DNA from 2 places in the Pseudarthrobacter scleromae genome. Region 2 is predicted to be linked to the other one. Evidence: riboswitches for the same ligand, from Rfam matches in the RefSeq annotation. Region 2 holds a riboswitch; the other holds the start of a gene.
The links. Region 2 has a riboswitch for glycine ahead of gcvP (aminomethyl-transferring glycine dehydrogenase). Riboswitches for the same ligand answer to the same signal wherever they lie in the genome.

Region 1 (14,863 bases), on a different contig from region 2:
CAGGTCTCTCCCGCGGTCACGACGGAGCCGACCTCGGGCAGGTCCACGTACACAATGTCGCCCAGGGCTTCGGCAGCCACGGCGGAGATACCAATGTTGGCGGGTCCCGATCCGTCAGCAGCAACCCATTCATGCTCGGCGGAGTACTTCAGTTCAGCAACAACTTTTGCCATGGTGTGTTTCCTTCAATCTGGTGTGTGAAAAGTGAGAGAGCGTTTGGTCAAAACGCGCATCAAATGAGAGAGCGTTACTTCTGGCGCTTGTAGAACGGGAGGGCTACTACTTCGAAGGGCTCTGGCTTGCCGCGGAGGTCGATGTCGAGGGCGGTGCCGGGTTCTGAGTGTTCGACGTCGACGTAGGCCAGGGCGATCGGGTAGCCGAGGGTGGGTGAAGGCTGGCCGGAGGTCACCTCGCCCACGACGTTGCCGTCCTTGAGGACCGGATAGTGGCTGCGGCCGGCGCGGCGGCCCAGGCCTTTGAGGCCCACCAGCTTCCGGCCGGACGTGGAGCCTGCACCGCGAGCCTTGAGCTCGGCGAGGGCGGCTTTGCCGATGAAGTCGGATTCCTTGGCCAGCGAAACAACCGGGCCCAGGCCTGCGGCGTAGGGGTTCCCCTCGCGGGAAAGCTCGTTGCCGTAGAGGGGCATGCCGGCTTCCAGGCGGAGCGAGTCGCGGCAGGCGAGGCCGGCGGGGATGAGCCCGTGGCCGTCACCGGCTTCCAGCAGCGCTTCCCACAGGCCGGCGGCGTCCCCGTTCGGGACGTAGATCTCGAAGCCGTCCTCGCCGGTGTACCCGGTGCGGGCCAGGAGCAGGTCCTGGACAGCGCCGTTGACGGTGATCCCTACTTCGACGGCCGCGTAGTACTTCAGCTCAGTCACCAGGGAGTGCTGCTCGGCGGGGACCAGCGTCAGGAGGATGGCTTCGGCGTTCGGGCCCTGCACGGCGATGAGGGAGGTCTCGGCGGAGACGTCCTCCACGGTGACATCGAAGCCGGCGGCCCGCTCGGCCAGGGCAGCGGCCACCACCTTCGCGTTGCCGGCGTTGGGAACCACCAGGTACTTCTCTTCACTCCGGCGGTAGGAGATGAGGTCGTCAATGATGCCGCCGTCTTCCTGGCAGATCAGCGAGTACTTGGCCTTGCCCACGGCCACGGCGGACAGCTTGCCGGCCAGGGCGTAGTCCAGGAAGGCTGCGGCGTCCGGGCCGGTGACCCAGACCTCGCCCATGTGGGAGAGGTCGAACAGGCCGGCGGCGTTACGGACGGCGTGGTGTTCGGCCAGCTCGGAGCTGTACTTAAGGGGCATCTGCCAGCCGCCGAAGTCGGTGAAGGAGGCGCCGGCCAGCTTGTGCTGCTCATAGAGCGCTGTGTAGTTCTCAGTCATCGGGAAATCCTTAGTTCTCAAATTCGGACAGCGGCGGGCAGGAGCAGACCAGGTTACGGTCACCGGCGGCGCCGTCGATGCGGCCAACCGGCGGGAAGTACTTGTCCTGCCGGAGGGAGGACACGGGGAAGGCTGCCTGCTCGCGCGGGTACGCGCGGTCCCAGTCAGAAGAGACGACGGCGGCGGCCGTGTGGGGTGCGTTGCGCAGCGGGCTGCTGGTCACGGTGAAGTCGCCGTTGGCCACCTGGTCGATTTCCTTGCGGATGGTGATCATGGCTTCGATGAAGCGGTCGATCTCCGCGAGGTCCTCGGACTCGGTGGGCTCCACCATGAGCGTGCCCGCCACCGGGAAGGAGAGCGTGGGGGCGTGGAAGCCGAAGTCGATGAGCCGCTTGGCCACGTCCTCCGCGGTGACGCCGGTCTGGGCCGTCAGGTCGCGCAGGTCCAGGATGCACTCGTGCGCCACCAGGCCGCTTTCGCCGGTGTAAAGGACCGGGAAGTAGTCGTTCAGCCGTGCCGCGACGTAGTTGGCCGCGAGCAGTGCGGACTTGGTGGCCTCGGTGAGGCCGGTCCCGCCCATCAGCTTCACGTAGGCCCAGGAAATTGGGAGCACACCCGCAGAACCGAAACGCGAAGCGGAAATCGCAACGCCATGCCCGGCTTCATGGGCGGCCTTGTTTGCATCACCGGGCATGAAGGGTGCCAGGTGTGCCTTGGCAGCAACGGGTCCGACGCCGGGTCCGCCGCCGCCGTGCGGGATGCAGAAGGTCTTGTGCAGGTTCAGGTGCGAGACGTCGCCGCCGAACTTGCCCGGCTGCGCCAGGCCCACAAGAGCGTTGAGGTTTGCACCGTCAACGTACACCTGTCCCCCGGCGGCGTGGACCGCGTGGCAGACCTCACGGACATCGGAGTCGTACACGCCGTGGGTGGACGGGTAGGTGATCATGATGGCCGAGAGGACGTCCTTGTGGGCCTCGATCTTGGCTTCCAGGTCGGCGTGGTCGATCGTGCCGTCCGCAGCGGTGGCAACCACCACCACCTTCATGCCGGCCAGGACGGCGGACGCGGCGTTGGTGCCGTGCGCCGAGGCCGGGATGAGGCAGACGTTGCGCTGCTGGTCCCCGCGGGAGTGGTGGTAGCCGCGGATCGCCAGCAGCCCGGCGAGCTCGCCCTGGGACCCGGCGTTCGGCTGGATGGACACCTGGTCGTACCCGGTGATCTCGGCGAGGTCGGCTTCCAGCCCGGAAATCAGTTCGCGCCAGCCCTCAGTCTGGGAGTCCGGGGCGAACGGGTGGATGGAGGCAAACTCGGGCCAGGAAATGGCTTCCATCTCGGCCGTGGCGTTCAGCTTCATGGTGCAGGAACCCAACGGGATCATGGTGCGGTCCAGCGCCAGGTCCCGGTCGGAGAGGCGGCGGATGTAACGGAGCAGCTGGGTTTCGGAGCGGTGGGTGTTGAACACCGGGTGCTGCAGGTAGGTGGAGGTACGCAGCACCGATTCGGGCAGTTCAAAGCCCTGGCCGGACACCACCGGACCGGCGCCGAAGGCGACGGCCACCGCGGAGAGGACCTCCGGCGTCGTGGTTTCATCGACGGACACGCCAACCGTGTCCGCGTCGATGAGGCGCAGGTTGATGCCGCGGGCTTCGGCGGCGGTGATGACCTTGGCGGCCTTGCCGGGCACGCGGACGGTGATCGTGTCAAAGAAGGTCTCGGACGCCAGCTCGCGGCCCGCATGCTTCAGCGTGGCGGCCAGGGCGCGGGCGTTGTTGTGGACGGTTTCGGCGATCGCCTTCAGCCCGTCGGGGCCGTGGTACACGGCGTAGAAGGAGGAGACGATGGCCAGCAGTGCCTGCGCGGTGCAGATGTTGGACGTGGCCTTCTCGCGGCGGATGTGCTGCTCGCGGGTCTGCAGGGCCAGGCGGTAGGCGGGGACGCCGGCGTTGTCCTTGGAGACGCCGACGATGCGGCCGGGGAGGGTGCGTTCCATGCCGTCGCGGACGGCCATGTAGGCGGCGTGCGGTCCCCCAAAGAACAACGGCACGCCAAAGCGCTGGGTGGAGCCGACGGCGATGTCCGCACCCTGCTCGCCGGGAGGGGTGATGAGGGTGAGGGCCAGCAGGTCGGCGGCGACCGTGACCAGCGCACCGCGTTCCTTGGCCTCGGCGATGACGGCGGACTGGTCCCAGACCCGGCCGGAGACGCCGGGCTGCTGCAGGACCACGCCGTTGATGTCGCCGTTTGGAAGTCCGTTGGTGAGGTCGGCGACCTCCACCTCGAAGCCGAGGGCCTCGGCGCGGCCCAGGACGATGGCGATGGTCTGCGGGAGGAGGTCGGCGTCCAGGACAGTCTTGCCGTCCTTCACGGTCTTGTTCTTATTGGCGCGGCGCATCAGCAGCACGGCCTCGGCCACGGCCGTGGCTTCGTCGAGGAGGGAGGCGTTGGCCACCGGGAGCGCGGTGAGGTCCTGGACCATGGTCTGGAAGTTGAGCAGCGCCTCAAGCCGGCCCTGGGAAATCTCGGGCTGGTACGGGGTGTAGGCGGTGTACCAGGCGGGGGCTTCAAGGATGTTGCGGCGGATCACCGGCGGGGTCACGGTGTCGTAGTAGCCCTGGCCGATCATCTGCACGGCCATCTTGTTCTTGCCGGCGAGCTTGCGGAGCTCGGCGAGGACCTGGACTTCGCTCAGGGCGCCCTCAAGGGTGAGCGGCTTGTCCTGTCGGATCGAGTCGGGGACCGCGCTGTCCACCAGGCCATCGAGGCTGTCGTAACCGACGGCCTTGAGCATGGTGTCAATGTCCGACTGGCGGCGAGCGCCGATATGGCGGTCTGCGAAGGTGGTTGGGGACGAGTGAACCGTCATGAGGGGAACTCCATAATTCAGGTGGCGCCTTAGCACCACGTTGATTCGGGTTCCTCCCCGCTCTGTATTGGACCTGAGAGTTTTGCGTTGCCCTGCTGTTCAGCGGGACGCCACTTGCACCGTCGGTGAGCCCGGTTGCCCGGACTGCTTTCCAGAGTTGCCTTGCCGCGGCGGTACGTGGGCCTGAGAGATTCCTGGGGAGGATTTGCTCCTACGGCGCCTGCTGAACGTACCGGCAGGACTCTCCCGCCGCAGATCATAAGCATGTGCCACTGGTGGGTGACACGACTCACAGGATACCAAGATGCGCGCCGGGATCCAAACTTCGGGACCCGCAGAGGCGGGACGACGACGGCGGGAGGCGCCGCCGTCGTCCGCTTGGGCTTAGAACTGGCCAGGAGTTTTTGGTGCAGCTTTCCTGCCGGTTCGGTAGCCCGCCCAAAAGGCGAGCAGCAGCAGGCCAACGACGGCGATTGCCAGGCCCGCCTGCGTCCCAGGGCTGAGGAACGCCATCCCGGTGCCGGAGAAAGGCTGGTTGCTCAGCGGCGCGTAGGCGAACCAGCCGATATAGGTGTTCCTGTTGAGCCAGGCCACCACGCACCCCACCAGCAGGACCACGAGCCCTGCGATCGGCAGGACCACACCCGGCAGCCGGGCCGATTTCCGCGATTCGTGTTCATCAGGTGCGCCTTCGCGCTCGTCAGGTGTGCTGTTGTCCCCCATGCAGGCGAGTCTAGCCGGGCGGCCGGCCAGCAGGCCCTCACTTCAGGTGGGCGCCGCCTGAAGCAGGCGAACGACGGCGGAACCTCCCGCCGTCGTCCGCTTCCGTTTTATCCTCAGCGCCCCAACAGCTTGGCGATCCATCCAAACCCGGCGCCCGACTGGGTGGCCGATGGCCGAGCCGGCGCGGTGGAACAGGTACAGCGGCGGGACTCCGGGACGTTCTTCATAACCTGGTCCACGTGGTTGCCGCAGCCTGCCCACGTGGCCTTGGAACATTTTTGGCAGGTGGCCACACGGCACATAACAGGTCCTTCGTTGCAGGTTCGTTGACTGACGCACCGATGCGTCATGAGCCCACTATATAATACCCCTAGGGGTATAAGGAAGCCGTCCCGGCCACCGGGGTACCGGCACCGGGCGCCCGGGGGTAACGTGGCGATCAGGCTGACACCCGTTCAAGGAGGAACCCGGCATGGAAGTCATCACGATCGAAACGCCGCAGCTGGGCGACCGAACTTATCTGGTGCACGACGGCGCGGTGGGCGTGGTCATCGATCCCCAGCGGGACACGGACCGGGTGGAAAAGGCGGTCTCGGACGCCGGGGTGAGGATCACGCACGTGGCCGAGACGCACATCCACAACGACTACGTCACCGGCGGGCTGCAGCTCGCCGGTGACCACAACGCCGCCTACCTGGTCAACGCAGCGGACCACGTCCCGTACAGCCGCCAGCCGATCTCGGACGGAGACACGGTGCAGGTGGGACGGATGGTCCTCAAGGCCGTGGCCACGCCGGGGCACACCCATCACCACCTCTCCTACATCGTGACGGACGGTGACCGCCAGGCGGTGTTCTCCGGTGGAAGCCTGCTCTACGGCTCCGTGGGCCGCACCGACCTGGTCAGCGAGGAAGACACCGTGCCGCTCACCCACCACCAGTACAGGTCGGTCCGGCGGCTGGTGGATGAAGCGGGTAAGGACGCCGGGCTCTACCCCACCCACGGCTTCGGCTCCTTCTGCTCGTCGGGCCCGGCCAGCGGGGCGGAATCCTCCACCATCGGCGAGCAGCTGAGCGGGAACCATGCCCTGACGGACCCGGACGAGGACCACTTTGTCCGCGAGCTGATCCACAACCTGACGGCCTATCCGTCCTACTACGCCCACATGGCCCCCATCAACATGGCGGGCCCCACCGCGCCGGATCTGGACCTGCCCGACTCGCTGGACCAGGATGAGCTGGTGTCCCGGCTGGGGCGGGGCGAGTGGGTGGTGGACCTGCGGAACCGGGTGGCCTTCGCCAACACCCACCTGAGCGGCAGCGTCAGCTTCGAGTACGGCGACGGCACGCAGTTCACCGCCTTCCTGGGGTGGGTCCTGCCCTGGGACGAACAGCTGACGCTCGTGGGCGCGCGCCAGGACGTGGAGAACGCCATCCGTGACCTGTCCCGCATCGGCATCGACAAACCGGATGCGGCCATCGGCGCCGGACCTGCGGACCTTGCGCCCGGGGCGGCAACCTCCTCCTACGACAGTGTCGGCTGGCAGGAGGTGCTGCAGAGGCCCAAGGACGATCCCATCCTCGATGTCCGCCGCACCGACGAGTTCGCAAAATCCCATATCCGGGACGCAGTGAACATCCCGCTCCATGAGCTGCTCCGGCGCCTGGACGAGGTCCCCGCCGGACGGCTGTGGGTGCACTGCGGCTCCGGCTACCGCTCCGCCGTGGCTGCGAGCCTCCTTCAGCGCGCCGGCCGCGACGTGGTCCACATCGAGGCCAGCTTCCGCGACGTGAAGAAAGCCGGCCTAACGCTGGCGTGATCCGGCGAGGGTGGGCGGACGACGGCGGCACGTCCCGCCGTCGTCCGCTTGCCTTATGCCCCGCCTACAGGCTTGCGGCCTACAGGGTTGCGGCTTCCTCCTCCGCCAGCCTGATCATGCGGAGTTCATCCTCCACCGCGCGGGACGGCCAGTAGTCCTTGGCCAGCTCGCTGGCCCGGACCCGGTCCGCCTCCGGGAAGAGCTTGCCGAGCAGCCCGGCCGCCTGCATCAGGGCGATCAGCGCTATGGTCCTGGCCTCGGGCGCCGTGGTTCCGGGCCTCGTGGTTCCGGGCTTCGCGGCCCCCGGCCTTGCGGCGTCCGGCCCTGTGCCCTCCGCCGCTCCGCCAACAGCGGCGGCTTCCGGTCCTGTGCCCGCAGCCGCCGCGTCCTCGGCCGCGCCGGTGTCCGGCGGCTGGAGGCCGGACGGCGCAGCCCTGAGTGCCGCCCGGATCTTTTCAAGCAGCGCGGCCTCGGGGGCATGGTCTTTTTCCGGATACCGCGCGGCCCGGAACCGGCCCAGGTGCTTCTCGCCGACGTGTTCCACGATGCCCGCTGACGCCATCTGCTCGTAGATGCGCTGCGTCTGGGCACGGCCTTCCAGCATGGAGACCCAGCGCCTGGCGCTGTGCGGCCGTGACTTGCCGCGGATGAGCTCCAGCTCGTGCTGGAGCTCCGTGTCAGGTGTGGCGCCGGTAGCCCGGACGTGCTTGCCCTGCAGCTCGATGGCGCCGACGAGGTCCAGCTCGGCCAGGATTGCCCCTGCCACTGTGGTTCTGAGTGCGAACACCGGAACTTCGGGTTTGCCGTCTTTGTCATCGGTGGCCAGGAGGAGGAAGGCCTGGGGAAGGCTCAGTTCAACCGTTTGGGGTGTTTCCGCGTTCATGGCACCATGGTGCGCCCGCACGGCGGCACCCGCTACGGCCGAAATACCTGTTTTCTCGCGGATCTGCGGGCTTAAGCTGGTACCGCAACGTCCCTTCCAGCGCCGCGGAGGCCGCCGTGGACACCGAAACCGCCGGGGTGGTTGGCCATGACGTCACCACCATCACCTGCGTCTGCGGGAACACCGTCAGCACGGACGGTCTTATTCAGGCCAACGCGCAGGGCATCCCCGTCCACTCGGGAGATGCCCCTGCCCCGCCGGAGCTGGCGGAGTGGCCCGCGGACGAGGACCTTTACACCCTGTGCCCCTCCTGCGGCCGCGTCTACCGTGACGCCGTCATCGAGGAAACAGGCACCGCGCCCGTCGCTTTCCGGGTCGACGTGAAGGAGGCACCCATTGCGGAGGCCATCCGGGTCCACTGGAACCTCAGCGCTTAAGTGGAGCGAACAAGATAGCCAAGGGGGAAGCGGACGACGGCGGAACCTCCCGCCGTCGTCCGCTTGCGTGTCGCACCCGGAGGGGGTGCCCGCGCCCCGCGATGCTGGCACACTAAGCCAATGAACGAGGCACTCTCCCCCTCCCGCCGTCCCGGCATCCGGGCTGCGATGTTTGTTGATTTCGACAATGTGTTCACAGGCCTGCAGGCCCTGGATCCGCTGGCAGCCAAGCGGTTTGCCGAGGACCCCAAGCATTGGGCGGACGCCTTGTCAGCCGGAGGAGCCGGGGAGGGCACCCGCCGGTTCCTGATCCGCAACTGCTACCTGAACCCGATGGTGTACTCGAAGTACCGGACCTACTGGACCCGGGCCGGTTTCCGCGTGATCGACTGCCCGTCGCTGACCCAGCGGGGCAAGAGCAGCACGGACATCAACCTGGTGCTGGACGCGATGGACGCACTGTCCGGCAGCGGCGGGATCGAGGAGTTCTTCATCGCCTCGGCCGATGCCGACTTCACGTCCCTGATCCAGCGGTTCCGGGCCGCCGACCGGATGACCACCGTGATCGCTGCCGGCGCCGTGGCCTTCGCCTACCGGGAGATGGCGGACCATGTGGTGGAGTCGCACGACTTCGTGGCCATCCTCAACGGCACCACCGTTGAACCCATCCACGCCGTGGCGTCCCCGAAGCAGCCGCAGGCCCCAGCCGCTGCCAAGGCGAAAACCAGGGCCAGCTCCCCTGGCATCCGCGAGGTGCTGGACTTCGTCCGGTCCGCGCCGGGACCGGTGGTGGGCGCGATGGTGGCCCACCGGGCGCTCACGGCCGACCCCTCGCTCAAGACGGACTGGGGCGGCTTCGGGAAGTTCGGGACGTGGGTCTCGCAGATCGGCAAGGACGTGGAGTATTCGGCAGCGCAGGGCGGCTGGGTGTGGGACGCGAAGCGGTTCTCCAGCGAGGACCTTCCCGTGCCGGCGGACCTCCAGCCGGGCGTCGAGGAGCAGGTCACCCGGGTGACGGACGTCCCGGCGCTTTCCGCCGCGCAGTTCCGGCAGATCTTCACGGCCATGGCAGCCCGGCTCCGGGACCAGCCGGCGCTCAACCGCACCGAACTCTCCCGGCAGGTGCGGGACGATTGCGTCAGCGCCGGCCAGCCGGTTTCCCGCAACGCGGTCAGTTTTGTCCTGCAGGGCCTCGCCTACGCCAATTTCCAGCTCAGTGACAAGGCGACGGCGGCGGAACTGGCGGCAGCGTGGACGGCCAACGTGGAGGAACTCTGCCGGGTGGCGCTGCTGGAGTTCGACGCCGGCGAAAAGGCTGCGGTGCGGCGCTGGGCGAGCGGCGGGCTGCTGGAGAACGGACAGGCTTAAGCGGACGACGGCGGTTTCGGCTTCTGGTGGGCTGGGCACCGCGTATGTTCAGCACAGGGACGTTCGGCTCTGGGGCAGTCCCCAGCATGTTGAAAGACTGGCGTGCATGAAGTTCCTCCACAACCCGCCGCGCTTCCTGTTCTTCACCGGCAAAGGCGGGGTGGGCAAGACCTCCGTGGCGTGCGCGTCGGCGCTCTCGCTTGCCCGGGCCGGCCGGAAGGTGCTGCTGGTCAGCACCGACCCCGCGTCCAACATCGGGCAGGTCTTCGGCTTGACCGTTGGAAACACCGTCACCGCAATTCCGGAGGTGCCGGGCCTCTCTGCCCTGGAAATCGACCCGGAACAGGCAGCGGAGGCTTACCGGGAGCGGATCCTCGCCCCCGTCCGGGGAGTCCTGCCGGAGACCGAACTGGCCGGCGTGGCGGAGAGCCTCTCGGGTTCCTGCACCACGGAGGTGGCCTCCTTCGACGAGTTCACCAGCTTGCTCGGGGACGATGCGGCCTATGCGGAGTACGGTCACATTATTTTTGATACGGCCCGGACGGGCCACACCATCCGCCTGCTGCAGCTGCCCGGCTCGTGGACGGATTTCCTTGCCACGGGTGCGGGGGAACCGTCCTGCCTGGGTCCGCTGTCCGGGCTGGACAAGCACAAGGAGGTGTATGCCAGGGCGGTCCAGGCCCTCGCTGACCCCCAGCGCACCCGTCTTGTCCTGGTGACCCGGGCGCAGCCGTCGTCGCTGAAGGAGGTGGAGCGGACCTACCTTGAGCTCAACCAGATCGGCATCCGCGGCGGGTACCTCGTGGTGAACGGCGTCCTGCCCGGGTCCGCCGGCGAGGAGGAGCTGGCGAAAGCCCTGCGTGCCCGGGAGGCCGCGGCCATGGCGGCTATTCCCGGGGTGGTCGCGGGGCTCCCCCGCGATGTCCTCGAGCTCAAGCCCGGCAACATGGTGGGCATTACGGCGCTCGAATCCCTGGTAGATCATACGTCCGGCGCGGATGCTGAAGAGGGCCCGTCGTCGGCCATTGACATCGAGGACGCACCGCTCGCTGCGCTGGTGGACGGCATTGAGGCCGACGGACACGGGCTGGTGATGTGCATGGGCAAGGGCGGCGTGGGAAAGACGACGGTGGCTGCGGCCATAGCCGTTGCTTTGGCCAGGAGGGGGCACGCGGTCCACCTCACCACCACCGATCCGGCGGCGCACCTGTCCGAAACGCTGCACGGTTCTGTCGCGGGGCTGACCGTCTCCCGCATTGACCCGGCGGCGGCCATCCAGGAATACCGGGCCCACGTGATGGACACCAAGGGCCGGAACCTGGACGATGAGGGCCGGGCAGCCCTGGCGGAGGACCTGATGTCGCCCTGCACGGATGAGGTTGCCGTGTTCCGGCAATTTTCCCGGGTGGTCCAGGAGTCCCGGCGGCATTTCGTGGTGATGGACACCGCTCCCACCGGGCATACGCTGCTGCTGCTGGACGCCACGGGTTCGTACCACCGGGAGATTTCCCGGCAGGTGGGGAACTCCCTGGGGTTCGTGACGCCGCTTATGCGCCTGCAGGATCCGGTGGGAACGAAGGTCATCCTCGTGACGCTGGCCGAGACCACGCCAGTGCTGGAGGCGGAGGAACTCAAGGCCGACTTGGAACGGGCCGGAATCCATCCGTGGGCCTGGGTCATCAACAACTCCATCGCCGCCGCCCACCCGCGCTCGCCGTTCCTCCGGGCCCGCGCAGCCCATGAGGCGGACCAGATCACTAAGGTGCGGGCCATGGCGGACAGGCTTGCCCTCATTCCCCTGCTGCCGGAAGAACCCATCGGAGAGGCGAAACTGACGGCGCTGACGGCTTTCACCACCCAGCGCGTATAGCAAAAGGTGGGAGAGGACGACGGCGGGACCTCCCGCCGTCGCGCCTTGCCTCCTGCAACGCTTACGCAGCCAGCGGCATGTCGAACAGTTGCTCAGCGAGGCTGATGAGGTGGTGGGGCGCGTCCGTCTCTTCGCCCGGGTCCACGTAGCCCAGGAAGAGCGCCGTTCCGTGAATGGTGTCATCCGGCTCGACGCCGGCTTCGCGGATGAGGACTTCCGCCCGCAGGTTGGGAAAGGACCGGCTTCCGTCATTGTTCAGGTAGGCGCGCCAACCGCGGCCGGCGATGTACCCGATGTCTCCGGCAGCCACTCGCTGAAGTGCTGTGGCATCCAGGTCCAGGGGTTTGAGGTGCACCGGGTGGGCCAGGCGGGCCGGAACCACCAGGGCGTTGCAGGAGAAGTTCATGGCGTGTCCTTGGAACTGAGAACGGGGGTATGCACTGAGGTGGAGCGCGGGCAGCCGGGCGGGCTAGGAGTTCCGGTCCCGGCTGCCCGCGGGCTTGTTAGCGCTGGTTCTTGCGCGGCTTTGCGAAATTCAGTTCGCTGTTCTCGTTTTTGGCCCTTTTATCGGCACGCTTTTCGAGAATTGTCTTGCCGGCCTTTTTTACTGCGCCGCTTTTGGGGGATTTTCCGGACATCGGAATCACGCCTTTCTATGCTTTGCGATACCCAGTACCATACCTACTTATATTTTTTAAGCCAGTCGGCGAGAATCCCGCGATTCCGGGGGCAGCAGGCCCGTAGGCACACCTCAAGACCTTGACCCAAACAGTTACTGCACTTTCCACCCTTTCGAACCAAACCCCTTTTCCAGTAATTTCTTGTCATCGCAGCCCAAAGAAAACAAATAGGCATCAGCTTTCCGCTCTTCAGCGCTTCCGCATCTCTGAACGAGCCCCGCAAAAGAGGGTCCCGGCTCATTCCATGGCGGGGGTTGGAACCAGCCGTTATGCTAAGCGAACCTATCTGAGGGGATGGGTTTTGGGGGCACAAGGGATGTGACCTTCGGCGAAAAATGACGGCGTTTTCACGACGCTACCCGGCGCATGAGGTAGTTCTGCAAGAGGAATGGCTTACGCCCACGACGGTGGAGCGGTGGCCAGTAGCGCACATGGATAAGCAGCCCCGGCAGCGGAGCCCGCTAGTTAGCCGCGCTGACCGCGCCGGCACTGACGTGGCCGCCTAATGCCACCCAGAGGTAGCGGATTGACCTTTCCACGCCTCGCCGGTCGACGCCTGCCAAGAGCTGCAGCACCAGTCCATCCAGTGCCGCGAAGGCAGCCTGGGCCGCACCCTCTTCCTGACCGAATCCGATTCGACGTAAACCCTCCGCGAACGCGGCAACGTAGCTTGCATACAACTGTTGCACGGCCTCGCCGAGTTCGGGTCTGCGCCGCGATTCCAGGATCATCTCGTACTGGAAGATTTGCAGGTCGGGATTTTCGGCGATCAGCGCGAGGATGCTTTCGCAAAACTCTTCTTCCGTCGCGGGGAGTTTTTCCAGTTGCGAGAGCCCGATGGATTGCTGGACCGACCAATCGAGGGCTGCCTTGATCAGCGCGTCCCGGGTGCCGAAGTGGTGGGCCACCAGGGTGTTGTTGACCCCCGCTCGCTCCGCCACGGCGCGGAAGGTCAGGCCTCTCAGGCCCTTGCGCGCCACGACGTGCACTGTCGCGACCAGCAGCGCCTCTCGGCCTGTGCCGTACCCCTTGTGCTTCTCCCCGTTCATGGCTTGATTCTAGCTTTCCCAGAGCGTCTATTGACGTAAATACTCAGCAGATGCTTAGATGTGATCCAGCACACAACTAAGCAGGTGCTCAGCAGAAGTTATTCTTTCTCTCGAGGAGACCATGATGTCCACTTCCCCCACCACCACCGGCTTCACCGTCCACGACTCCTTTGATCCGCAGAAGTACGAGCCGTTCATCCTGGGCCAGGTCCAGTGGGTCCGCAGCCCGGGCGACGGGGACCGGCCTGCGCTCTCTGCCGGTTTCTGGCACGTCACTACTGAAGAGGCTCCGGAGCCTTTCGATCTTCTGATCGAGGCCGACGAGACTCTCCACATCATTGAGGGCCACCTCCACATTGAAGTTGAAGGCGGAGAAAGCTTCGACCTTCGTCCCGGCTCCGCGGCTTCCTTCAATAAGGGCACCCAGACCCGATGGACCGTCATTGAAGACACCACCGAGTTCTTCGTCTACTCCTGATCAACAGCCGCCAGCTGATCAATTCCCAGAATCTTTTTGAAAGCAAAAGAGCCGAACGTGATTAACACCAAACCAACCGCGGAGCAGGCAGACGTCATCATCATCGGTGCTGGCTTCGCTGGTCTCACCGCCGCCCGCGAGCTCCGCCAGGCCGGGCACTCCGTCGTTGTCCTCGAAGCACGGGACAGGATCGGAGGGCGCACCTGGCTGGACGAACAACTGGGCCGTCCCTTGGAGATGGGCGGGACATGGGTGCACTGGACCCAGCCCTATGTCTGGTCCGAGATGAAGCGTTACGGGCTGGGTACCGTACAAAGCCCGGTCCCTGAGTCGGCCTACTGGTGGGCCGGCGGTGAGCGCCACGAGGGCACCCCGGAGCAGTTGCTGGGCGATATTGACGAACCGAACCGGATACTCATGAAAGAGTCCCGAACCTACTTCCCGCAGCCGTTCAGCCCGTTCATCAGCCCGGACATCAAAAGTATTGATAATGTCTCGCTGCCCGAGAAATTCACCGAACTCGGACTCTCGCCCTACTCCCGCGACATCCTGGAATCGTTCTGGGCACTGAACTTCAACGGCCCCGTTGACCACGCAGCCTTCACCCAGGCCCTGCGGTGGGTGGCGCTGACCAACGGCGACTGGATGGTCAACTTCGAAGCCTGCGCGACGTTCAAGATCCAGGGCGGCACCGGCAAACTGATCAACAGCATCGCCGAGGGCACTGACGTACGGCTCGGAACGACGGTCGCCGCGGTCGAGTACGCCGGCGAAAAAGCGTCCGTTATCACCAGCACCGGCGACACCTTCGAGGCAGGACAGGTGATCTGCACCGTGCCCCTGGGCGCTCTGGGATCCATCGGTTTCCAGCCCGCACTGCCGGCACCGGAGCAGCAGGCCATCACCGAGGGCCAGGTCTCCAAAGGCATTAAGGCCTGGATCACCGTCAAGGGCGAGGTCAAGCCCTTCGTTGCCCTCGGGGCCGCGGACTGGCCCCTGAACTACGCTCAGGCGGAATACGACCAGGATGGCAACACCATCCTGGTGGCCTTCGGCCCCGACACCGCCCGCCTCGATGCGACCGACCTCCAGCAGGTCCAGGCCGCCGTCGACCTCCTTGTGCCGGACCTTGAGGTCCTGGACGTCGCCAGCCACGACTGGACCAGCGATCCCCTCTCGGGACAGACCTGGCCCATGCACCGCACGGGATTCCTCACCGAATCCCTGCCCAGTTTCCAGCAGCCACACGGGCCCCTGCTGTTCGCAGGTTCCGATTACGCCAACGGATGGGGTGGCTTCATCGACGGAGCCA
Region 2 (14,863 bases):
CCTGCATGCTGGTCAGCTGGCCCACCACAAAAGCTACGGCGATGCCTGCCACCAGCGCGCCAAAGGTCAGCAGGGTGGAAAGGAACCGCCCCGCGGCGGTCACGGGGAAGCCGTTGATGGCGTCCTGCACGGAGGAGACCAGCCGGCCTGTGGGCAGGAGCAGGAGGATTCCGCCCACCACCACGATCGCCGGCGAGGTGGTCAGCCCAAACTGCCACAAGAGCAACGCCAGCAGGGTCACGGCGAAGGAGCAGCTGGCGGTGGTGAAGAAGTCCGGCACGCGCCAGCGGCCCAGCTGGCGGGCCAGCAGGCTCACGCCGATGTTGACGGCGAACGCAATGGCGGAGGACACGGGACCGCCGCCCAGCACAGCAACGAACGCGGCGGCAAATACTCCGAACGCCGCCGTCACCATCCAGCGGGGGAACGGCTTGGGACTGGTGATGGCCTCATCCAGCCTGCGGATCGCCTCATCACGCCCTACTCCCCCGGCAACGATGTCCGTCACCAGCTGGTGGACCTTGGCCAGGCCCGCGTAGTTGTTGGTCCAGGACCGGACCACCCGCAGCAGCGCAATGGGTGTTTGGTCCTTGGGGGCGTAGTTGATGCCCACCGACTGGTTGGTGATGTCCACTTCGATGTTCTTCAGGCCAAGCGCCGCCGTGACGGCAATGATGCTGGTTTCAACCTCCAAGGCACCAGCACCGTAGCGGAACATGGTTTCGGCCAGGTGCAGCGCGAAATCCAGGGTTTTCCGGGCGGACGTGTCCACGCCGCCCACCTGGATCATGGGGTTCGCATAGGGGCTCCCGGTGAGCCTGTCCACGATGCTCATGGGAGCCGTGGGCGGGTTCTCGCCCTGGACCAGGCGCCGCAGCATCCTTTTCGCCGCAGCATTCTGCCGCAGCTGGGAGGGGGTCAGCGGCTCGGTTTTGGGCAGGCCGTCCGTGCGCGGCGTTGCCTTCGGTGATGGCGTCGCCTTCGGTGATCCGCCGCCGGGATAGTCAGGCCGGTCGGTCATGGGTCCCTCCTCCCGTTGTAATGGTGTGCAGCGTGGCTGCGGAGCGCGTCAGGCGGAGCGCCGCAGGGGCAGTTTGGCCAGCAGGAGGCGGGCGGCCCCCGCTGCCGCGCGGGCAAGCTTATTGGCGCGGAACACGGCAGGGCGGACAGGCATCACAAAGTCGCCCACGAGCTGGACCACTTCGCCGCCGAAGCCCTTCTTGAACTCGTAGCCGCCGTGGCCTTCCTCGTCCTGGCCGGAGATGCCGAACGTGCCGTAGAAGTTGTACCGCGGGTAGCCCTTTTCAAGGGCGTGCAGCATCATTCCCCAGTACAGCGACGTGGCGCCGTTGAAGTAGATGTAGTCCTGTACGGTGCCGCCGATGACGCAGACCACTTCGTCGCCGTAGCAGACGAAGTGGATGGCGGCCACCGTGGCAACGCCAACCGAATCCGGAAAGCGTTCAATGTCCTTCAGACTTCGCTCGTAGCTGTCCACCAGGTCCTGGACCACTTTGAGCCGGTTGGCCTTCTTCTTGCTGCCGGTCTCCTCTACGTCGCGGCGGAGTTCTGCCGCGGTTTCCGCTTCCGCGGCCAGCCGCTCCGTAATGGATTTCCGGTAGGCGGGAATGTCAATCTTGGCCATCATGAGCTTGGTGAACTCGGCCGAGGTGGTGCGGAGCAGCTGTTCATAGTAGGCGCGTTCGCGGTAGACAAAGCCCTTTTCGTCGCCGGCCCGGCTCAGGGCGCCGTAGAACTCATCAAGGGTCTCCAGCGTTGCCTGTTCCAGGAAAACACCGTTCTTTTCCGCTTTGCGGATGGCCTTCCGGGTGCGGTAGCTGGTGCCCATGATCAGTTCCTCCGCGTCCTGGATGCCTTCCAGGCTCTTGATGAACATCCAGTTCACGTTCACGAAGTTCATGTCCAGCCCCTGGTGCTGGAACCCCAGCCCGCCGAGCTGTTCCACCAGCGGCCTGTTGTCCTCCACGTCGGGGTGTTCCGCGCCGTCGGCATCGCGGGCGATATACCTGAGGTTCGGGGAGATCCGCAGCTCGGCGGCTTTCCGCTCCGCTGCGCGTTTGCGGAGGAGTTCGACGACGGCGCGCACCAGTTCAAGGTCCGTGTAGTCCATCAGGGGGCCCTTGGCGCACTCGCACACCGTGTAGCCGAGGCGCGTGGTGGTGTAGTTCAGTTTGCCGGCCGCCACCAGTTCGCCGTCGCGGCGCACTCCGAAGAGTTCAACCTGCTGTCCCCTGGCGCGCTGGAACCGGGCGAAGTCGAGGGACTGGAGGAAGCTGTTCTGTGGGTGCTTCAGTGCGAACTGCTCGAATTCGGCATCGCTGAGCATGGCGAACTCCAGGTCGGCGGCGGATATTGCAGTCAAGGGGTTACCTTCTTCACGGATGGGGGCTGGCATAGGCAGGATGTGGGCAGGGCCCGGCGGCGGGTGGCTGGGCAGTCAGCTGCGGCCGGTCTTCCGGGTCAGTAGAACTGCTGGCCGGTGCGGGCAGTTTCGATCCGGCGGAACACCTTCTCCGCTCCCTTGACCCAGAGCCGGTGCTTGAGGGGCGAGAGAACGTAGTCGTGGCAGCCGACAAAATCGGTGACAGTCTTGGTGAAGCTGGTCTTGAACATGCCCATCCCGTAGAGATTGTGGCTCTTGTCCTTGATCTGTGAGGCTGGCGGGGTGCCGCAGAAGTCGTATTCCGTGCAGCCCAGTTCCTGCATGCGCCGGATGGCAGCCCACTGGACGAGGTGCGAATCGCCGTACTGCTTGCGGTTCTGGGTGGAGCCGCCGTCCTTGTAGGTGGCTTTGGCACCATAGTTGATGACAAAGGCTCCCACACTGGGTTTTCCGTCCTCATAGGTGAAGAAGAAGTTGCCTTGGCCCCGGTTGCAGAATTCGTCCCAGAACGCAGCGTAATACTCGTAGCTGCGCAAGGGCATGGAGCCCTTGGCGTTGACGGTGTCCGCCATCAGGCCATAAAGGGCCCGGTAGGTTTCCGGACCGTGTTCCTTGCGGACCACTTCGCAGCCTTCCCGCTCGGCCCGTCGGATGGCGTTGCGTGCCCGGGAGGAGATGGCCTTGAACACCGCTTCTTCGGGGCCGGAGATATCAAGCAGCGCAGTGGAGTCGTTGGACTGGATGTTGGGTGCCTTGGCCAGGCCCGCCCCCCTCAGGTGTGCCTGGGCCTCATCCGAGTCCACGATGTCCGGCTCGATCTTGATGGTGAAGACGTTAAGCTTCCGGCCGCGGACAAAAGCTGCGCAGGCCTCCAGCGCAGCCTTGAGGTCCGGCGCCGCCTCCAGGCCAGGGCCCTTGATGAGGTACCACAGCCGGCCCAGCACAGGGAAGCTCTTTTCGAGCACCAGGTTGTAGCTGGCAGATCCACCGTTTTCGAGGACCAGGAAGCGGACTTTCCAGCCGCTGCCGTTCTTTACTGACGCGTACGCGGCGGACTGCAGCATGTTGCCGCCGTTGGGGTTGGCCGTGACGTGCTTGTCCCAGTTTTCAATCTCTTCGGCTGTGGCAAAACGTGCGGTAAATTCTCGCAAGGGGGCCGTGTCCAATCGGTTTCGTGCGCGGTTTCGGTACTCGTGTCTGCGTGCGGACATGCAGCCTCAAGTCTAAAGCCTGAAGCCCCCGCGGCTTTTCAGGAGCCGGCCCGTGCCTGCTGTCACCCGTGCCCTTGACTCGGGTGGACGGGTTGGCAAGGGTGGAGGCATGCAGCCGAACCGTGAAGAGTTGTCATCCCCGCCGGATGGAAGCGACCAGCCGTACAGCGCGCGGGTTCAGGCAGCGGTGCTGGCCGGATTCCTGGTGGCATCCTTCCTGGTGGCCGGGCTCGGCGGATTCTCTACCGTGGACAACGTGGACGGTTGGTATGCCACAGCTGACAAAGCACCCTGGTCCCCGCCCAACTGGCTCTTCGGCCCGGTGTGGACACTGCTCTACACAGCCATGGCGGTGGCTGCCTGGCTGGTCTGGCGGAAGCGGACTTCCAGGACCAGGCCTGCGTTAACGGCCTACGCGGTCCAGTTGGGCCTGAACCTCGCCTGGACTCCGGTGTTCTTCGGCCTCTATCCAGCTCTGGGTACGGCTGCCCTTTGGCTGGCCATGGCCATTATTGTGGCCCTGATCGCCGCGGTCACGGTGACGGTGCTCTATTTCGGCCCCATCAGCCGGACCGCGGGACTGCTGCTGATGCCCTACATCGCCTGGCTGGTCTTCGCGTCCACTTTGAACTGGTGGGCAGCGGTCCACAACTGAAGGGTTAGTGCTGTCAGCATTCGACGACGTTGACGGCCAGGCCGCCCATGGCCGTTTCCTTGTATTTGGAGCTCATGTCCTTGCCGGTCTCACGCATGGTCACGATCACCTCATCCAGCGACACCCGGTGGGACCCGTCACCCCAGAGCGCCATCTTCGCCGCGTTGATCGCTTTCGCCGCCGCAATGGCATTCCGCTCGATACACGGGACCTGGACCAGCCCGCCGATCGGATCACACGTCAACCCCAGGTTGTGCTCCATCGCGATCTCCGCCGCGTTCTCCACCTGCGCCGGAGACCCGCCCATCACCTCAGCCAGGCCCGCAGCGGCCATCGACGACGCCGACCCCACCTCACCCTGGCACCCCACCTCAGCCCCCGAAATCGACGCCTGCTCCTTGTACAGCACCCCCACCGCACCCGCGGCGAGCAGGAAACGCACCACGACGTCATCCCGGTCCTCCTGGGACGCGTTCTCCATGCCGGGTGCGAAATGCAGCGCGTAATACAGCACCGCCGGAATGATCCCCGCAGCCCCGTTCGTCGGCGCCGTCACCACACGGCCCCCCGACGCGTTCTCCTCATTCACCGCAAGAGCAATCAAATTAACCCACTCCTGCCAATACTTCGGATCATGGAACTCGTCCCCGGCCCCGTTCTCGTCACCGGCGCCGCCGGGCCGGGCGCTTTCCTTCCGCAACCGGTCATACCAGTCCGGGGCACGGCGCCGGACCTTCAACCCGCCCGGCAACACACCCTCCCGCTTCAGCGACGCGGCCACGCAGCCTTCCATGACGGAGTAGATGTGCAGCAGGCCTTCGCGGATTTCCTCCGGTGACCGGCTGTCCTCCTCGTTCACCCGCATCACCTCACTGATGCCCAGGCCCGTCACCCGGCAGTGCCCCAACAACTCCGCAGCGGTCCGGAACGGCAACGGCAGCTCCTTCTTCGACTCCTCCAGCTCCAGCTGGGCCGCGTCCTCCTCACCCTCACGGACAATGAACCCGCCACCCACCGAAAAGAACGTCGCCGCATGCAACACCCGCCCACCGGCGTCAGAGACCGTGAACGTCATCCCGTTCGTATGCCTGGGCAGAACCGTCAAGGGCCGCAGCACCATATCCTTCACCCCGTACGGCAACGCCACCGCACCGGCCAGCTGAAGGGTCCCGGTCTCGGCGATCGCAGCCAGCCGCTCCTCCACCTCATCAGGCAGGATCAACTCCGGATGGAAACCCTCCAACCCCAGCAAAATGGCCGTCATCGTCCCATGCCCGTGACCGGTCGCAGCCAACGACCCATACAAATCCACCCGCAACGACGCCACCCCCGCCAGCACCCCCGAAGCCTTCAACTCCTCCGCGAACACAGCAGCAGCCCGCATCGGCCCCACAGTGTGGGAAGAAGAGGGACCGATCCCAATAGAAAAGAGATCAAAGACGCCAACAGCCATTACTTGTCCTTACTAAAACTGAGTTGGGTGCGTGGTCGGTTGGGTGGATGGCTGCGGAATTCCTCCGCGTGCTGCTCCTTCGTCGCTCTGACGCACGCTTCCGGAATCCCCCAGCCATCCAGGGTTCCGTCACCAAGCGACAAGGCAAGCAGGAGACAACCTCCGCGACCCGGCATGGGCGGAGGAAACCAACACACAAACGTTGTCCGCTCCTGCCCGTGCAGGAAGCGGCCTCGTGTCCGTGCCCAAGGTGCCTTGACCTCGCCCCTGTGGGACAGGTATCCGGAAGCGTGCTCCCCACCGTCTCCCTAGCCTCGCAAGCTCGGCCAGGGAACCCTGACGGCGTGGGCCCAGGGCACGCGTGAAACTGTCCGGTCCGGTGGCCCCGGAGCCACTGTGATTCCAGGCCTATGTGGAGCGTTTGTAGAACGGGAGATCGACGACGACGAACGGCTCCGCTTTGCCTCGCAGGTCGATGTCCAATACCGTGCCGGCCTGGGTGAACTCAACATCGACGTACGCCATGGCGATCGGGTACCCCAGGGTGGGCGAAGGCTGTCCGGAGGTCACTTCGCCCACGGTCTTGCCGTCCTTGAGCACGGGGTAGTGTGCGCGGCCGGCGCGCCGGCCCAGTCCTTTGAGTCCCACAAGCCTGCGGCCTCCAGTGGAGCCGGCTCCGGCCATCTTCTTGGCGGCCAGGGCGGACTTTCCCACAAAGTCGCCTTCTTTGGAGAGCGCGACGACGGGTCCCAGTCCGGCGGCGAAGGGGTCACCCTGCAGCGAGAGCTCGTTCCCGTACAGCGGCATCCCCGCTTCAAGGCGGAGGGAGTCGCGCGAAGCCAGCCCGGCAGGCGTCAGCTCGCCATCCTCCGCGATGGCGGCGAGTGCCTGCCACAGGGCGGGGGCGTCGTCGTTCGCCACAAAGATCTCGAAGCCGTCCTCACCGGTATAGCCGGTGCGGGCGAGCAGGAGCTCCTTCCCGGCGCCTCCCACGAGGAACGGAACCTCCACGGCGGCGTAGTACTTCAGTTCCGTGACCAGGCCATGCTGTGCAGCCGGGACAAGGCGCAGCAGCAGCTCCTGTGCCCTGGGACCCTGGACGGCGATCAGCGAGGTGGCCGCGGAGGCGTCGTCCACCCGGACGTTGAACCCGGCTGCACGTTCGGCCAGGGCCGCGGCCACTACGTCCGCGTTGCCTGCGTTGGGAACCACCAGGAAGCGGTCCGTCCCGTCTCCTGCGGTATCCGCCGCAGGGCGGCGGTAGGTGATGAGGTCGTCGATGATGCCGCCGTCCTCAGTGCAGATCAGCGAGTACTTGGCCTTGCCCACGGCCATGGCCGAGATCTTTCCCACCAACGCATAGTCCAGGAACGCGGCAGCCTCCGGCCCGGTGACCCAGACCTCGCCCATGTGGGACAGGTCAAAAAGCCCTGCGGAGTTCCGGACGGCATGGTGCTCGGCCAGTTCGGAGCTGTACTTAAGGGGCATCTGCCAGCCGCCGAAGTCGGTGAAGGAGGCACCCAGCTTCGTGTGCTCGTCGTAGAGGACGGTGCGCTTCTCAGTCATGGCAGGCGTCCTCAGTTTTCGAATTCGGAGAGCGGCGGGCAGGAGCAAATCAGGTTCCGGTCACCGGCTGCGCCGTCGATGCGGCCAACCGGCGGGAAGTACTTGTCCTGCTTGAGTGACTTCACCGGGAACACCGCCTGCTCGCGCGGGTAGGCGCGGTCCCAGTCGCTGCTGATGGCGGCGGCAGCGGTGTGCGGGGCGTTCCGGAGCGGGCTGTCGGCCACGGTGAAGTCGCCGTTGGCCACCTGGTCGATCTCCTTGCGGATGGCGGTCATGGCTTCGATGAAGCGGTCGATCTCCCCCAGGTCCTCGGACTCGGTGGGCTCCACCATCAGCGTGCCGGCCACGGGGAACGCCAGCGTGGGGGCGTGGAAACCGTAGTCGATGAGGCGCTTGGCCACGTCCTCAGCAGTGACGCCGGTGCGGGCGGTGAGTTCGCGCAGGTCCAGGATGCACTCGTGCGCCACCAGCCCCGCTTCGCCGGTGTAGAGGACCGGGAAGTAGCCGTTCAGCCGTGCCGCGACGTAGTTGGCCGCCAGCAGTGCGGACTTGGTGGCCTCGGTCAGGCCCTGGCCGCCCATCAGCTTCACGTACGCCCACGAAATGGGCAGCACGCCGGCGGAACCGAACTTGGAGGCGGAGATGGGGACGTCGTTGCCTTCGGTCCAAGTGGCGGCGTTGCCGGGCATGAAGGGTGCCAGGTGTGCCTTGGCGGCAACGGGTCCGACGCCGGGTCCGCCGCCGCCGTGCGGGATGCAGAAGGTCTTGTGCAGGTTCAGGTGGGACACGTCGCCGCCGAACTTGCCCGGCTGCGCCAGACCGACAAGCGCGTTCAGGTTTGCGCCATCGATGTACACCTGGCCGCCGGCGGCGTGGACGGCATCGCAGACCTCGCGGACGTCGGCGTCGTACACACCATGCGTGGACGGGTAGGTGATCATGATGCAGGACAGGGAGTCCTTGTGGGCCTCGATCTTGGCGTACAGGTCCGCGTGGTCGATGGTGCCGTCCGATGCGGTCGCCACGACAACCACCCTCATGCCGGCCAGGACAGCCGATGCGGCATTGGTGCCGTGCGCCGAGGCCGGGATGAGGCAGACGTTGCGCTGCTGGTCCCCGCGGGAGTGGTGGTAGCCGCGGATCGCCAGCAGGCCCGCGAGCTCACCCTGCGAACCGGCGTTCGGCTGGATGGACACCTGGTCATAGCCCGTGATCTCCGTCAGCTGCGCTTCCAGGTCAGCAATGAGTTCGCGCCAGCCCTCAGTCTGCGAATCCGGGGCGAACGGGTGGATGGAGGCGAACTCCGGCCAGGAAATGGCTTCCATCTCGGCCGTGGCGTTCAGCTTCATGGTGCAGGAACCCAGCGGGATCATGGTGCGGTCCAGCGCGAGGTCCCGGTCGGAAAGCTTGCGGATGTAACGCAGGAGCTGGGTCTCGGAGCGGTGGGTGTTGAACACCGGGTGCTGGAGGAAGTCGGTGGAGCGTTCGACGGCGCTGTCCAGCGCGAAGGCTGAGTCGCCGTTCGCCGTGGCCGGGACGCCGGGGGCCTTCACGCCAAAAGCGTCGAGGACACGGCCGGCAATGTCCGGCGTCGTGGTTTCATCTGTGGAGAAGCCGACGGTGTCGGCATCGATGCTGCGCAGGTTGATGCCCTTGGCTTCGGCGGCAGCAACGATTCCGGCAGCCTTGCCCGGTACGGAGACTGTGACGGTGTCGAAGAAGCTGGTGTGCAGCACTTCGAGGCCTGCGGCCTTGAGGGACGCAGCCAGGGTCCTGGCATGGGTGTGGGCGGACTGCGCAATCGCCTTCAAGCCCTCCGGGCCGTGGTACACGGCGTACATCGAAGCCACAATGGCGAGCAGCGCCTGCGCGGTGCAGATGTTGGACGTGGCCTTTTCGCGGCGGATGTGCTGCTCGCGGGTCTGCAGGGCCAGGCGGTAGGCGGGAACGCCGGCGTTGTCCTTGGAGACGCCCACCAGGCGGCCGGGCATCGAGCGTTCGAGGCCCTTCTGGACTGCCATGTAGGCCGCGTGCGGGCCGCCGTAGAACAGCGGGACGCCGAAGCGCTGGGCGGAGCCCACGGCGATGTCCGCGCCCTGCTCGCCGGGAGGCGTGATGAGGGTGAGGGCCAGCAGGTCGGCTGCCACGGTCACCAGGGCGCCGCGCTCCTTGGCCTTGCCGATCACCGCGGAGTGGTCGAAGACCCGGCCGGAAGCACCAGGCTGCTGCAGGACAATCCCGTTGATGGCTCCGTCCGGCAGTCCTTGGGAAAGGTCCGCCACCTCAACCTCGAAGCCGAGCGCTTCGGCGCGGCCCTTCACAATGGCGATGGTCTGCGGCAGGCAGTCTGCGTCCAGCACGGTCTTGCCGTCACGGGCATCTGCATTCTGGCCTGTGGCCTTGTTCGCCCGGCGCATCATCAGCACGGCCTCGGCCACGGCGGTGGCTTCGTCCAGCAGGGAGGCGTTGGCGATGGGCAGGCCCACCAGGTCCTGCACCATGGTCTGGAAGTTCAGCAGCGCCTCGAGCCGGCCCTGGGAAATCTCCGGCTGGTAGGGCGTGTAGGCGGTGTACCAGGCCGGTCCCTCGAGGATGTTGCGGCGGATCACCGGCGGCGTAACGGTGTCGTAGTAGCCCTGGCCGATCATCTGCACGGCGGTCTTGTTCTTGGCGGCCAGCCTGCGGAGCTCAGCGAGGGCCTCCACCTCGCTCAGCGCGCCTGCCAGTTCCAGCGGAGAGTCCTGCCGGATGTCCTTGGGGACGGCGGTATCTACCAGTGCGTCCACGGTGTCGTATCCCACGGCCTTGAGCATGGTGTCGACGTCGGACTGGCGCCTTGCGCCGATGTGCCGGTCAACGAAGGCTGCGGCAGCGGGTTCGGCAGAAGCATGGGTGGCGGTTGCCGGGGTGGCGGAGGCCGAAGATACAGTCACGAGGAACTCCATAAATAGGGCGGCGCAGGGTACGCCACATCGATTCGTGTCCCTCCCCGCTCTGTAGTGGACCTGAGAGTTTCCGCGTGGCCTGCCTGGGCTGGCCGCGCTTGCACCGTCGGTGAGTACAGCTGCCTGGATCTCCGGGACCGGATCTCCGAGCCGGCAGCCTGCTGCTTTCCAGAGTTGCCTCGCCGCGGCGGTACATGGGCCTGTGAGATTCCTGGGGAGGTATTGCTCCTACGGCGCCTGCTTGTACCTTCTGGCAGAACTCTCCCGCCGCAGATCAAAGGCTATTAATTTGTAGTGTTTGTGGTTGCCGGTGACGGCCCACACATGGAGCAATTCTCCTACGCTGCGGGCCCGCGGGCAAATGCCGGTCAGCCCCTCAGCCGCTCCACTGCCGCCAGGAGTTCCTCCACGTCTTCCCGCCTGTTCCCGGGGTTACCGGACGGCCCGCTCTCCCACATGGCATTGAAGTACAGCCCATCCCCCATGTACAGCACCGCCTTGGCCATTGCCGTACCCACGTCCTTCCCGATGAGGTCCAGCCACTGCTGCTGGATCGCGGCGAAGCGGCGCCGTGCCTCCTCATGTGCCACTTCCGCCAGGCGGGTGGCAGCAACAAAGGAGCGGTCCATGGGGGTGTCGGACCAGAGGGATGACCGGATGAAGTACGCGGCGGCGCCTTCCTTCGCGGCCGCCATCGCGGCGAGATCCTCCCCTGCCAGCCGGTCCAGCCGCTCGAGGGTGGCCGTGATCAGTGCTTCCTTGTTGGGGAAGTGGTAGAGCAGGCCGCCCTTGGAGACTCCGGCCCGCCTGGCGACCGCATCGAGGGTGGCCGCCCGCTCCCCCACGTCGATAAGGAGCTCTTCAAAAGCATCGAGGACTGCATCTCGCGCGACGGGTTTCCTGGCCATGGTTCCCATCATGCACGGTCGGGATTCGATTTCTTAACTATACCGTCCAGACGGTACAGTTAAGTTCATGACACCGCCCGCCGCCTCCCAGCCCAAGAGCTTCCACCCCGCTCCGTCCAATCTGCCCGCAGGCAACCGCTTCCGGGGAGGCCGGCGGGACTGGCTGGCGCTGGCGCTACTGATGTTCCCAGTCCTGCTGGTGGCCGTGGACAACACGGCACTGACGTTTGCACTGCCGGCCATCGCGAGCGCCCTGGACACCTCGGGAGTTCAGCTCCTCTGGGTGGTGGACGCCTACCCGCTGGTGCTGGCGGGGCTCCTGGTTGCCATGGGGAGCCTGGGCGACAGAGTCGGACGCCGGCGGCTGCTGATCATCGGCAGCATTGGCTTCGCGGCGGTATCAGCAGCCACCGCCTTTGCCCCCAGCGCCGGCTGGCTTATCGCAGGCAGGGCCGCGCTGGGCTTCTTTGGTGCCATGCTGATGCCCTCCACGCTGTCGCTGATCCGGAACATCTTTCCGGACCCCAACCGGCGGCGGCTGGCCATCGCGGTCTGGGCCGCAGGGTTCTCGGGCGGCGCCGCACTGGGGCCGATCTTTGGCGGCTGGCTGGTGGAACAATTCTGGTGGGGAGCAGTGCTTCTGGTCGCAGTGCCCATCATGCTCCCCCTCCTGGTCCTGGGCCCCGCCTTCATTCCGGAATCCCGGGACCCGTCCCCGGGGAAGGTGGACGCGCCCAGCATCCTGCTCTCGCTGCTCACCATGGCCCCGGTGGTCTATGGGATCAAGGAGTTCGCCACTGAAGGACCAGGCGCCGCGGCGCTGGGGACCATGGCGTTCGGCGTGGCAATGGGTGTTGTGTTTGTCCGCCGCCAGCAGCGCCTGCACAGCCCGCTCCTGGACATTTCCCTGTTCCGGAACAGGGTTTTCAGCATGGCGATCACCGCCAACGTCCTGGCCTTGTTCTCCTTCAACGGGTTCATCCTCTTCCTGGCCCAGCACCTTCAGCTCATCGAGGGCATGTCACCCTCGGCCGCCGGAATGGCGATGATTCCGGCCCTGGTGGCCACCGTTGTTGCGGGGCTCGCCGCGGTGCCGGCCGTGCGGAAGATGCGGCCGGGCTTCGTGGTGGCGGCCGGGCTCGCGATGAGCGCCATGGGGTACAGCCTGGTCACCTTTGGCAGCCACACGGGGGGTCCCTCACTGCTACTGGCCGCACTGCTGATCCTCGCGCTGGGCGTGGGAACTGCCGAAACAATCTCCAACGACCTCATCCTGGGAAGTGCGCCCCCGGAAAAATCAGGCGCAGCAGCAGCGGTCTCCGAGACGGGCTACGAGGTGGGCGCACTGCTGGGAACCGCGGTATTGGGCTCCATTCTTACGGCCTCGTACCAGCACAACCTGCGGCTGCCGGCGGGCATCACCGAAGGCGCCCCCACCGCGGGAACCGCGCAGGCCGGCGAGACCCTCGCCGGCGCCATGGAGCTGGCGGCCAGGCTGCCGCAGCCCCTTGCAGACGCCGTGCGCCTGGCCGCGGCAGCCGCGTTCGATTCGGGAGTGCACATCACCGCAGGAATTGGGCTGGTACTGATGGCGACGGCGGCAGTCCTCGCCGCCGTCGTGCTTCGGAAAGTGCCCAAGGCGGACAGCTGAAAGGTGCCCTGCCCACCACGTCCCGGGACAGCAAAAGGCGCCCGCAGCCGGAGGATTCCACCTCCGGCTGCGGGCGCCCTGCACTCCGCTTCGCTGCGGACGCTGCTACTTTGCGTCCGGCGCCGTAACGCTGGCGGTAGGCTTCATGTTTTCCGCGTTGACCATCCAGGCATACTGCTCCAGCTTGGCGATGAACTCGTGCAGAAGGTCCGCAGTGGTGGGATCCTCTTCATCCACTTCATCGTGAACCTTGCGCATGGTGCCAACGGCAGCCTCAAGGGCAGCGACGATGCGTTCGATCGCGTCCTTGGTGCTGATCAGGCCTTCAGGGAACTGGGCCAGGCTCGTGGACCCGGACACGGTGGAGCTGCGGCCGTCCGGCAGCGCGTGCAGTGCCCGCATCCGCTCGGCAGTGTCATCAGCGAACTGGCGGGCAGCGTCCACGATTTCATCCAACTGCAGGTGCAGGTCGCGGAAGTTGGTTCCCACGATGTTCCAGTGCGCCTGCTTGCCCTGGATGTGCAGTTCGATCAGGTCGGCGAGCACGGCCTGCAGGTTGTTGGTCAGTGTCGGTGAAGCTTTCATGCGTCCTCCTCAAGTGGTCCAGTAGTCCCGACGCTATCAGCACCGCAGCGCGCTGGGGACGGTCGGCGGAGGATTTCTCAGTGAGCTTACTAATTTGTGAAACACGGACATAAACGAACGGCATTCATATTTCCCCTTGCGTCCTGCGTCACATCCACTCATACTAAATGAACGCCATTCATATAGTGACCGTTGTCTCAACATCTTCCAGAAAGTGGTGCCATGACCGAGACCATCCGCACCAGAACATCCCCTGCCGGTTCCGGGCCGCACTCCCCGGGGACGTCCGGCATCAGCCCCAAAGGACTGAAGGGCGGGCAGCTGGGCCTGCTCGCCGTCGTGGTCCTGGGCATATCAACCATTGCCCCCGCCTACACCCTCACCAGCGCCCTGGGTCCCACGGTCAACGAAGCCGGGCTCCAGCTGCCTGTCATCTTCCTGATCGGGTTCATCCCCATGATCCTGGTCTCCCTGGCCTACCGGGAACTCAATGCCGATTCCCCGGACAGCGGCACCACTTTCACCTGGGTCACCAAGGCCTTCGGCCCCTGGGTGGGATGGATGGGAGGCTGGGGCCTGCTGGCCGCGAACATCATTGTGCTCTCCAACCTCGCGGGAGTCGCCGTCGACTTCTTTTACCTCTTCCTTTCACAGCTGACCGGCTCACCCGAACTTGCTGAGCTGTCAGCAAACAAGGCACTGAACGTGCTGACCTGCTTTGTGTTCGTGGCCCTGGCGGTCTGGGTCAGCTACCGGGGACTCCACACCACCAAGCTGGTCCAGTACAGCCTGGTGGGATTCCAGTTGCTGGTCCTGGGGCTGTTTGTCGGCATGGCCTTTGCCAACTGGTCCTCGTCTGAAACCGCCATCCCGTTCAGCTGGGAATGGTTCGACGTCACCAGGATCGAGACTTTTGGGCAGATCGCCGCCGGCATCTCGCTCTCCATCTTTGTCTACTGGGGCTGGGACGTCTGCCTGACGGTCAATGAGGAAACGTCCAACGGCCGGAAGACCTCCGGGCTGGCCGGTACCCTCACCGCCCTCATTGTCCTGGCGATCTACCTGCTGGTGAGCATCGCCACCATGATGTTCGCCGGCGTCGGGGATACCGGCAACGGCCTGAACAATACCGAGATCCACGAGAACATCTTCACCGCCCTGGCCTCCCCCATCATGGGTCCGTTCGCCATCCTCATGTCCCTTGCCGTGCTGTCCAGCTCGGCTGCTTCCCTGCAGTCCACGTTCATGTCCCCCTCCAGGAGCATGCTGGCCATGGGGTTCTACGGCGCCCTGCCCGCACCGTTCGGCCGCGTCAGCAGGAAGTTCGCGACGCCGGGCTTCGCCACCGTTGCCGCCGGCATCATGTCTGCGGGCTTCTACGCGGTAATGCATGTGCTCAGCGAGAACGTCCTCAACGACACCATCCTGGCGCTCGGACTGATGATCTGCTTCTACTACGGACTGACGGCACTGGCCTGCGCCTGG

Region 1: another riboswitch for glycine. It lies ahead of gcvP (aminomethyl-transferring glycine dehydrogenase); the one in region 2 lies ahead of gcvP (aminomethyl-transferring glycine dehydrogenase).

What each region holds. Positions count from the first base shown of each region.
Region 1 is NZ_BMKV01000005.1:413,429-428,291, reverse strand. Features, by position in the region: gene gcvH (glycine cleavage system protein GcvH) at 1-173, opposite strand, end outside; gene gcvT (glycine cleavage system aminomethyltransferase GcvT) at 248-1,381, opposite strand; gene gcvP (aminomethyl-transferring glycine dehydrogenase) at 1,392-4,244, opposite strand; glycine riboswitch at 4,297-4,404, opposite strand; glycine riboswitch at 4,406-4,503, opposite strand; gene IEX33_RS15190 (hypothetical protein) at 4,629-4,967, opposite strand; gene IEX33_RS15185 (MBL fold metallo-hydrolase) at 5,440-6,786, shown strand; gene IEX33_RS15180 (GOLPH3/VPS74 family protein) at 6,866-7,669, opposite strand; gene IEX33_RS15175 (hypothetical protein) at 7,786-8,106, shown strand; gene IEX33_RS15170 (NYN domain-containing protein) at 8,227-9,474, shown strand; gene arsA (arsenical pump-driving ATPase) at 9,581-11,344, shown strand; gene IEX33_RS15160 (hypothetical protein) at 11,406-11,750, opposite strand; gene IEX33_RS15155 (hypothetical protein) at 11,848-11,991, opposite strand; gene IEX33_RS15150 (TetR/AcrR family transcriptional regulator) at 12,486-13,073, opposite strand; gene IEX33_RS15145 (cupin domain-containing protein) at 13,195-13,551, shown strand; gene IEX33_RS15140 (flavin monoamine oxidase family protein) at 13,609-14,863, shown strand, end outside.
Region 2 is NZ_BMKV01000009.1:14,858-29,720, reverse strand. Features, by position in the region: gene IEX33_RS18150 (threonine/serine exporter family protein) at 1-1,021, opposite strand, end outside; gene IEX33_RS18145 (peptidoglycan bridge formation glycyltransferase FemA/FemB family protein) at 1,070-2,416, opposite strand; gene IEX33_RS18140 (lipid II:glycine glycyltransferase FemX) at 2,482-3,615, opposite strand; gene IEX33_RS18135 (TspO/MBR family protein) at 3,725-4,270, shown strand; gene IEX33_RS18130 (L-serine ammonia-lyase) at 4,284-5,723, opposite strand; gene gcvT (glycine cleavage system aminomethyltransferase GcvT) at 6,132-7,289, opposite strand; gene gcvP (aminomethyl-transferring glycine dehydrogenase) at 7,301-10,234, opposite strand; glycine riboswitch at 10,413-10,511, opposite strand; gene IEX33_RS18115 (TetR/AcrR family transcriptional regulator) at 10,603-11,142, opposite strand; gene IEX33_RS18110 (MFS transporter) at 11,210-12,793, shown strand; gene IEX33_RS18105 (Dps family protein) at 12,899-13,378, opposite strand; gene IEX33_RS18100 (APC family permease) at 13,601-14,863, shown strand, end outside.